DNA from 2 places in the Paenibacillus sp. J22R67 genome. Region 2 is predicted to be linked to the other one. Evidence: predicted binding sites of a transcription regulator. Region 2 holds the regulator's gene; the other holds the start of a gene.

Region 1 (3,424 bases), on a different contig from region 2:
TTTACTCATTTATAGTGACCTCCAATTTTGCCTGCTCTATCCGCTGCGAGACCGGCTTTCATTAGACTTGAAGCCCTAATAATTGCCGTGTTACCGAACCGATCCTTGATGCCGTCCAATACACTATCTAGCTTACGCAACTTCGTCACGTCCTCGAAGAGGTCCAGCTGTGTGATTTCCTCATCATCAAGCGACCCTAGTGTGACACCAACTTTACGTACCGGTTGACCATTCCAATTACGATGAAATATCTCACGCACTGATCCGAATACTTTTAATGTATTGTTCGTGGCAAAAGGCATTTTTCTCTGCATACTAAATCCGGTGGGAGCATCGTACGGTGAACACATACAGAATACATGAATGGTTCCGCTCGTATATCCCTTCTTTCGCGCATCACGGCAAACTTCTTCCGTTAATTCCAAAAGCACAATATCTACTTCTTCTGCCGTCGAATAATCTCTTGGCAAGGTCATTCCGTGACCAATTGATTTCGGAGCTACATTGAACGTTCCTGGCGTGACTGGACTATCGTCAAAGCCATTAGCTGTACGCCACATGACCTCAGCCTGAATGTCTGACTGTTTACCAAATCGTGCACGGAACTTCTGCTTGAGAACATGCAATGGTGTCCTTGCAACGTGACCGATTGTGGTCATGCCAATGTTAACAAAATGTCTCGTCATCCGCGACCCAACTCCGTACATCTTATCTACACTTAGAGGCCATAGAACGCGTTCTACATCCTCTTTACCAAGTGTAAAAATGCCATTCTGGTTTTTCTTTGCGAAGTTGTCCGTTGCTTGTTTAGCAAGGATTTTAGTAGGACCGATGCCAACACGAATACGTATGTTCATTGATGCCGCGACCTTCTTTTGAATCATGACAGCCAGTTCTTCTGGATTACAGCGAAAATGATTGAGCGAGCCTGTCACGTCCAGAAACTGCTCATCAATCGAAAATACTTCCACAAGGTCTGTGTACTCCTTGTAAATATCCGTAATCGCAAGTGATACATCAATATAGCGTTGCATGTGCGGCCGCATTACAATCACATTCGGACATAACTGTAGTGCCTCTCCAAGCCTCTGCGCTGTACTAATTCCAAAGCTCTTGGCTATTGGGCAAGCAGCCAAAATAATTCCTGATCTTCTAGCTGGATCTCCAGCCACCACAACCGGGAGATTTTCTAAGCCCGGATGAGAAGCTTTTTCGACGCTAGCGTAAAAAGATTGGCAATCCGAGAGATAGATCGTACGATCACTTTTTTCTCTCAATACCATTTACAACGACCTCCGCATTCTCATTAATGTTGTCATAAGTTCAGCTTTAATCAAACTGCGTAACATTGTAAAATGGTGGACGTATCCGCGAACTTTATATTCAACATTAATGCCTAAAGCTATGGTTGATGTTTTTAACACTCTGATGTCACGCACTTTCATTGCACTCTTAATATTTTGTATTTCAGGATAAATTGCCTCCTCAACTTCTTTTAAATAAAAAAGAATATGACCATATATAATTTTATCTTTGTGAACCCTAAGCTCTTCCGAATCCCTCGCCAGCATATCAAGTAAAATAGGAAACAATGTAAATTCTTTGATTAATTGAACATCTTCGTCGGTCTCTACATTTGTCATGACACTCATTTAATCACCTCAAAATAAGAACATTTGTTTGTATTTTATATTATATACCGAACACATATTCGCTATGCAAGTTATTTTTAGGAAGTCAAAAATCCCCACAGCCATTTAAGCAGTGGGGATTTACTTATTTACTAAATGAGTTCTATTGGCAAATTAATACTCTCCGAACTCATGAGTACTTCATCTACCTTTAAGGACGTAGTACACTGGAAATGTGATTGCAGTTGCTATACTCAAACAAACAAATGAACTAGGGGTAATTAATTTCTTCATTCTAAGGCTCCTTGCTTCCTTCAAATCCCATTAGTCATAGATAGCTCTAAGGTGTACCATTATTATGGGTGATGAAGAAAATGTTTATTCCTCCAATGCTTCTCCAATATGCCAAAAACAACGAACCGTTTGATGATGATTCCACTTTCGCCGAATTGAAATGGGATGGTATTCGGTTGATTATATCAAATATGGATGAGTTTAACCTATACACAAAGAACACGAATGCAACAGTAAAATATCCTGAACTACACAATCCACCGATTCCTAAAGGAACTATTCTCGATGGAGAAATTGTTGTCCTTGATGAACAAGGGCGAGCGGACTTCGAAGCAACAAATACAGGTTTCCGGTCCAGTAAGAAACGTAAACCAGTTGTATTCATGGCTTTTGACATTTTGTACCACCGAGACTTAGACGTGACTGGATTGCCTTCAGAGCGGCGCAAGCAGCTGCTTGAAGAGACACTTCAGGAGACGGAACACTATAGAATTGTTCGGCCTATTAAAGGCAGTGCAAAGGACTTTTTTAATATCGTATGTCATCATGGTCTTGAAGGTATTGTCATTAAGAAAAAAGATTCGAGATATGAAAAGGGAGCACGCTCCTGGTCATGGCAGAAGGTTATTAACTACCAAAAGGCAGTGGTTTACATAACCGGTTACAGCAAGAAAGAACATTCTTGGCTTCTTAGCTATCAAGAGGGTGAATCTGTCCGCAGTATTGGCACCATGGAGCTTGGAATAAGTAAGTCTGCTCGTGAATCAATGATGCCTGTGTTTCATTCTTTTAAAAGTGGTGAGAGCAAAGATTACGTCTTTATAAAGCCTGTAGTACGCTGTAGAGTTAAATATAGGGATTGGTAAAAATCTGGAATCATGCGACTTCCAGTCTTTGAGGAATTTATTGTTTAGGGGATGACACTTATGGAATACCGAGTTAAGCATACAGAGACAGGTGAAGAGAAAACGCTGAGTCATTTAGAAGTGAATGATATGGATTATGATGTAAATAGCCGCATCGTTGTTTTCGATACAAACATGGAGGCATATTTTTTAATTGATGAAGTTCAAGAGTACTGAATTGTCGAGAATTATTGGATTTCACCGAGAACATCAAAGAGTCCCTTCATTGGAACAGGTTGAGAGGGCTTTTAATGATGCAATGGCTGGAGATATTGATGGAGCCCTGCGGCTTCTAGACTGGAAACGTCACTGCTTTTATGTAAAAAATGATTACGAAAGAGAAGTTATGTCGAAGGTATTTAGGTATTGCTCCAATGTTATAGAATAAAAATTAAGCCTGGGGCACCCCCAGGCTTTCGCTTATTCCAACAGGTATCAAAAAATCCGTGTCTAACAAACATTCACTTTAAACAAAAAGGGCAGTTGCCGCGGCATCTGCTCCCTGGTTTTTTGAACTATCGTTCCCAGTTAGCTCAACCCAACTTATAAAGCAAAAGCTAATCATTCCAAGAGTACATTTTTCTGGAATAAATT
Region 2 (3,424 bases):
TCTGCAGGAAAAAGCTCACCGAGCTTATAACCAAGCTCTGAATCTTCTACGCCTAACGCGCGAAGCCCGCGGGTCCACGATTCCGTGCGATAGCCTGGCGCTAATTTTTCCAATTTGCGAAAATTCTCATTTTCACCTTGTGTGAAATTAGCCCACAGTCCTTCAAACGGGTTAATGCCGATCATTTTGGTGAATGAAAAAGTTTCATAAGATTCGTATAAAGCACGGGCTTCTTTACGAACAGCGGCTTCCAGCTCCTCCGGATTTACATCCGCGTGTTTGGCTGCTTCGGCACAAGTTGCTTCAAAAGCTTCTTGTACACTGCGGTCATCCCATAGAAGTGTATCGTCTAAATCAAAAAGTACAGCCTTGAGCGTCATCATTCATTTCCCCTTTGAATGTTGTTTCTATGTGAAAAGCAACTACTCTTCGTCCGTGAACTTGATGGAATCAAGTTGAACTTTAAGATTGCCTCGGAACGCCTCAATATATTTTTTTCTCAATTCATTTCGTTCATCGATTTCTGCATCTGTTAAACCAACCGTTTTGGCTTTACGAGCAAGCTCATTAATGCGCTCGATATTTTTTTCCATACTGTCACTCATAATGACCCTCCTAGTTCAAAAATTCAATATGAGTACTACTTTGCCATCCCTCTAGTGGAATGTCAAGAAAACAGCAAAAAGAGGCATAGGAACAATTCCTAGCCTCTCAAAGTCTATTTCCATTTCATAGGAAAGTAATGATTAAGGGAGCAACAAAACCTGTCCTTCATTCAAAGAGCTCGTAGTTAAATGATTCTTCGTCTTAATTTTATCTATATAGGAACGAATGTTCTCTCTGCTTTTCTTATGAGTTGCTGCAATGTCCCATAGCGTATCGCCTTCTTGAATGACGACTTGCGCCGGAACAATTGTCTTAGTCTCAGCGTGATTTGACAAACTGCTCGTCGGGGAAGATGCTGCCGCATAAGCTTGTACCATGGCACCAAAAGAGAACACTGTCCCCAGAATTAAAGCAATGAATAGAAACCTAACGATAGCTTTCGTATAACGTGATTTAGTTGCGATCCCTTTGGATGCCGTAGTTGATCTATGAGGTGTGCGTGAATTGTTAGTGTGTGAGTAGGCCATATACATGAATAATCATCCCCCAAACATTTGTTCTGTTATTAGATTAACACGAACACATGTTTGTGTCAACGATTTATTCGAACTTATGTTTGTACGAACTCGGGTTCTATGTTATACTTTGGGTAATGATTCCCAGCATTGGAGTGATAACTATTGAGTAAGATTTCACAGCGTCAACAAGCTATTTTAGAATACATTAAGAACGAAGTGAAAGATAAGGGCTACCCGCCTTCTGTACGTGAAATCGGCGAGGCTGTCGGACTAGCCTCCAGTTCAACCGTTCACGGGCATTTGGAGCGTCTTGAGAAGAAAGGGTTAATTCGTCGAGACCCAACAAAGCCTCGTGCCATCGAGATCCTTGGCTTAGACGGTGCTGAAACCCATTTCGCAGTTTCCGTTGCACGCGTTCCGCTCGTAGGTAAAGTTACCGCTGGGGTGCCAATTACGGCGACTGAGAACATTGAAGACTACTTCCCGCTTCCTGTCAGTATGGTTGGCGATAACAACGTGTTCATGCTAAGCGTCATGGGTGACAGTATGATCGAAGCTGGCATACATAACGGCGATTATGTCATCGTCAAACAACAGCAAACAGCGAACAACGGAGACATCGTTGTAGCAATGACAGAAGACGATGAAGCTACGGTCAAACGCTTTTACAAAGAGAAGGATCATATCCGTCTTCAACCGGAAAACTCCGCTTTGAAACCGATCCTACTGAAGAATGTTACGATTCTCGGCCGTGTTATCGGACTATTCCGTGATATGTAAGACTAATAAGGACCGTCAGGTGAATCCTGATGGTCCTTATTCGATCTTATCTGCACCCGCAAATCCAGCTAAGGTTAATTAATGGGAACTGGAATACTCTATTTAGAGAAAAACAAGCTGTTTTATTCAGAAGAAGAACTACAGGCCCTTATTTGATCTCCTTGGCTCGTTTTTCCAGTTAAATCAACAAAATAGCGAACTGTAGTTCCCCTCACGATAGGATAATGTGCGTTTTCAGTAAATAAGGGGCTATAGTTCCCTAGAAAGACAAAAAACCGAAGGACAATTCGTCCCTCGGTTTTTTTTACTGCTCAAAGGCTTAATTCTGCTCACGCTGACACTAAAACGCTAGCGCCCAGTTACCTTCACGGAAAATAGGCTCCAAACTGCCATCCTGCAGCACACCGTCAATCTCCAGGTCAGCCGTCCCGATCATGAAGTCCACATGGATTAAGCTTGTGTTCCCGCCTCTTACTTTCAGCTCTTCATTGGATAAAGTAGCCCCATCCTTCATATTTATCGGATAACAGCTGCCCAAAGCAAGGTGACAGGAAGCATTCTCATCAATGCCTGTATTGTAGAAAATTCGATTCACATTAGATATCGGCGAATCATAAGGAACAAGTGCAACTTCGCCTAAATAACGAGCACCCTCGTCCATTTCCAATAATCTCGTCAAATGCTCGTAGCCCACTTCTGCCTTATAATCCACGACCTTACCGTCCTCGAACTTGAACGAAAACTTATCAACCAATGCTCCGTTCACATTGAGCGGTTTCGTACTAGATACCGTCCCGTTAACGCCTGTCCGTTTGGGCATCGTAAACACTTCTTCCGTCGGCATATTCGCAACAAAGCGAATCCCGCTTGCGTTCGCCTTATCCCCGCCTAGCCAAATGTGGCCATCTGGCAGCTCTACGCGCAAATCAGTTCCTGCAGCCCGATATTGCAGCGCTGCATATTGCTTATCGTTCAGCACCTTGCGAACGCGTTTCAACTGCTCAATATGTGCACGCCACGCGCTAACTGGATCATTTTCGTATACACGATTGAACCGGAAAATAGCGTCCCACATTGCATCCACTCGCTCTTCTTCAGGAAAATCTGCGTACACTTTGGAAGCCCAAGCCGCAGTCGGAGCCTTAATCAAGCACCAGCTGAACGTACTTGTTCTTACATAATTTTGATACTTGGAACGAGCTGTTGCCATCGCTTTGGAAGCTCTGGAAATTACGCTGGGGTCAATACCGGCGTACAAATCAGGATCTGGCACTTTAATATTCAGCAATGCACCGCCATTCTCAACAAAACGCTCAAGCATATCTGTGTACCACACTGGGTAGTAGTCGAGAGCATCATCATGAGCCGTTTCTAACCGGGCACGTGTCAAGAAGTCATCCTGCCAGTTGACCTGAACATAGTTCGCTCCAGCTTCATAGGCTTTCTTAACGATTAGGCGCGTCAAGTCCAAGCATTCAATTGGTGACTCGATCATAAGGTCTTGACCTTTGGTCAAATTA

What was found. The regulator LexA, encoded in region 2, represses DNA repair genes until DNA is damaged. The targets are predictions, from matches to a motif close to CGAACATATGTTCG.
Region 1: the regulator LexA is predicted to act here: its motif matches at 1,701-1,714, upstream of AC58VC_RS10220 (YhjD family protein).

Annotation. Positions count from the first base shown of each region.
Region 1 covers NZ_JCAUAX010000002.1:870,458-873,881, forward strand. Annotated here, with positions in the region: gene AC58VC_RS10210 (YolD-like family protein) at 1-9, opposite strand, end outside; gene AC58VC_RS10215 (DNA polymerase IV) at 6-1,277, opposite strand; gene AC58VC_RS10220 (YhjD family protein) at 1,284-1,652, opposite strand; gene AC58VC_RS10225 (ATP-dependent DNA ligase) at 1,997-2,791, shown strand; gene AC58VC_RS10230 (hypothetical protein) at 2,852-3,007, shown strand.
Region 2 covers NZ_JCAUAX010000001.1:339,113-342,536, forward strand. Annotated here, with positions in the region: gene AC58VC_RS01700 (HAD family hydrolase) at 1-380, opposite strand, end outside; gene AC58VC_RS01705 (DUF896 domain-containing protein) at 423-605, opposite strand; gene AC58VC_RS01710 (LysM peptidoglycan-binding domain-containing protein) at 747-1,139, opposite strand; gene lexA (transcriptional repressor LexA) at 1,287-1,904, shown strand; gene AC58VC_RS01720 (aminopeptidase) at 2,245-3,424, opposite strand, start outside.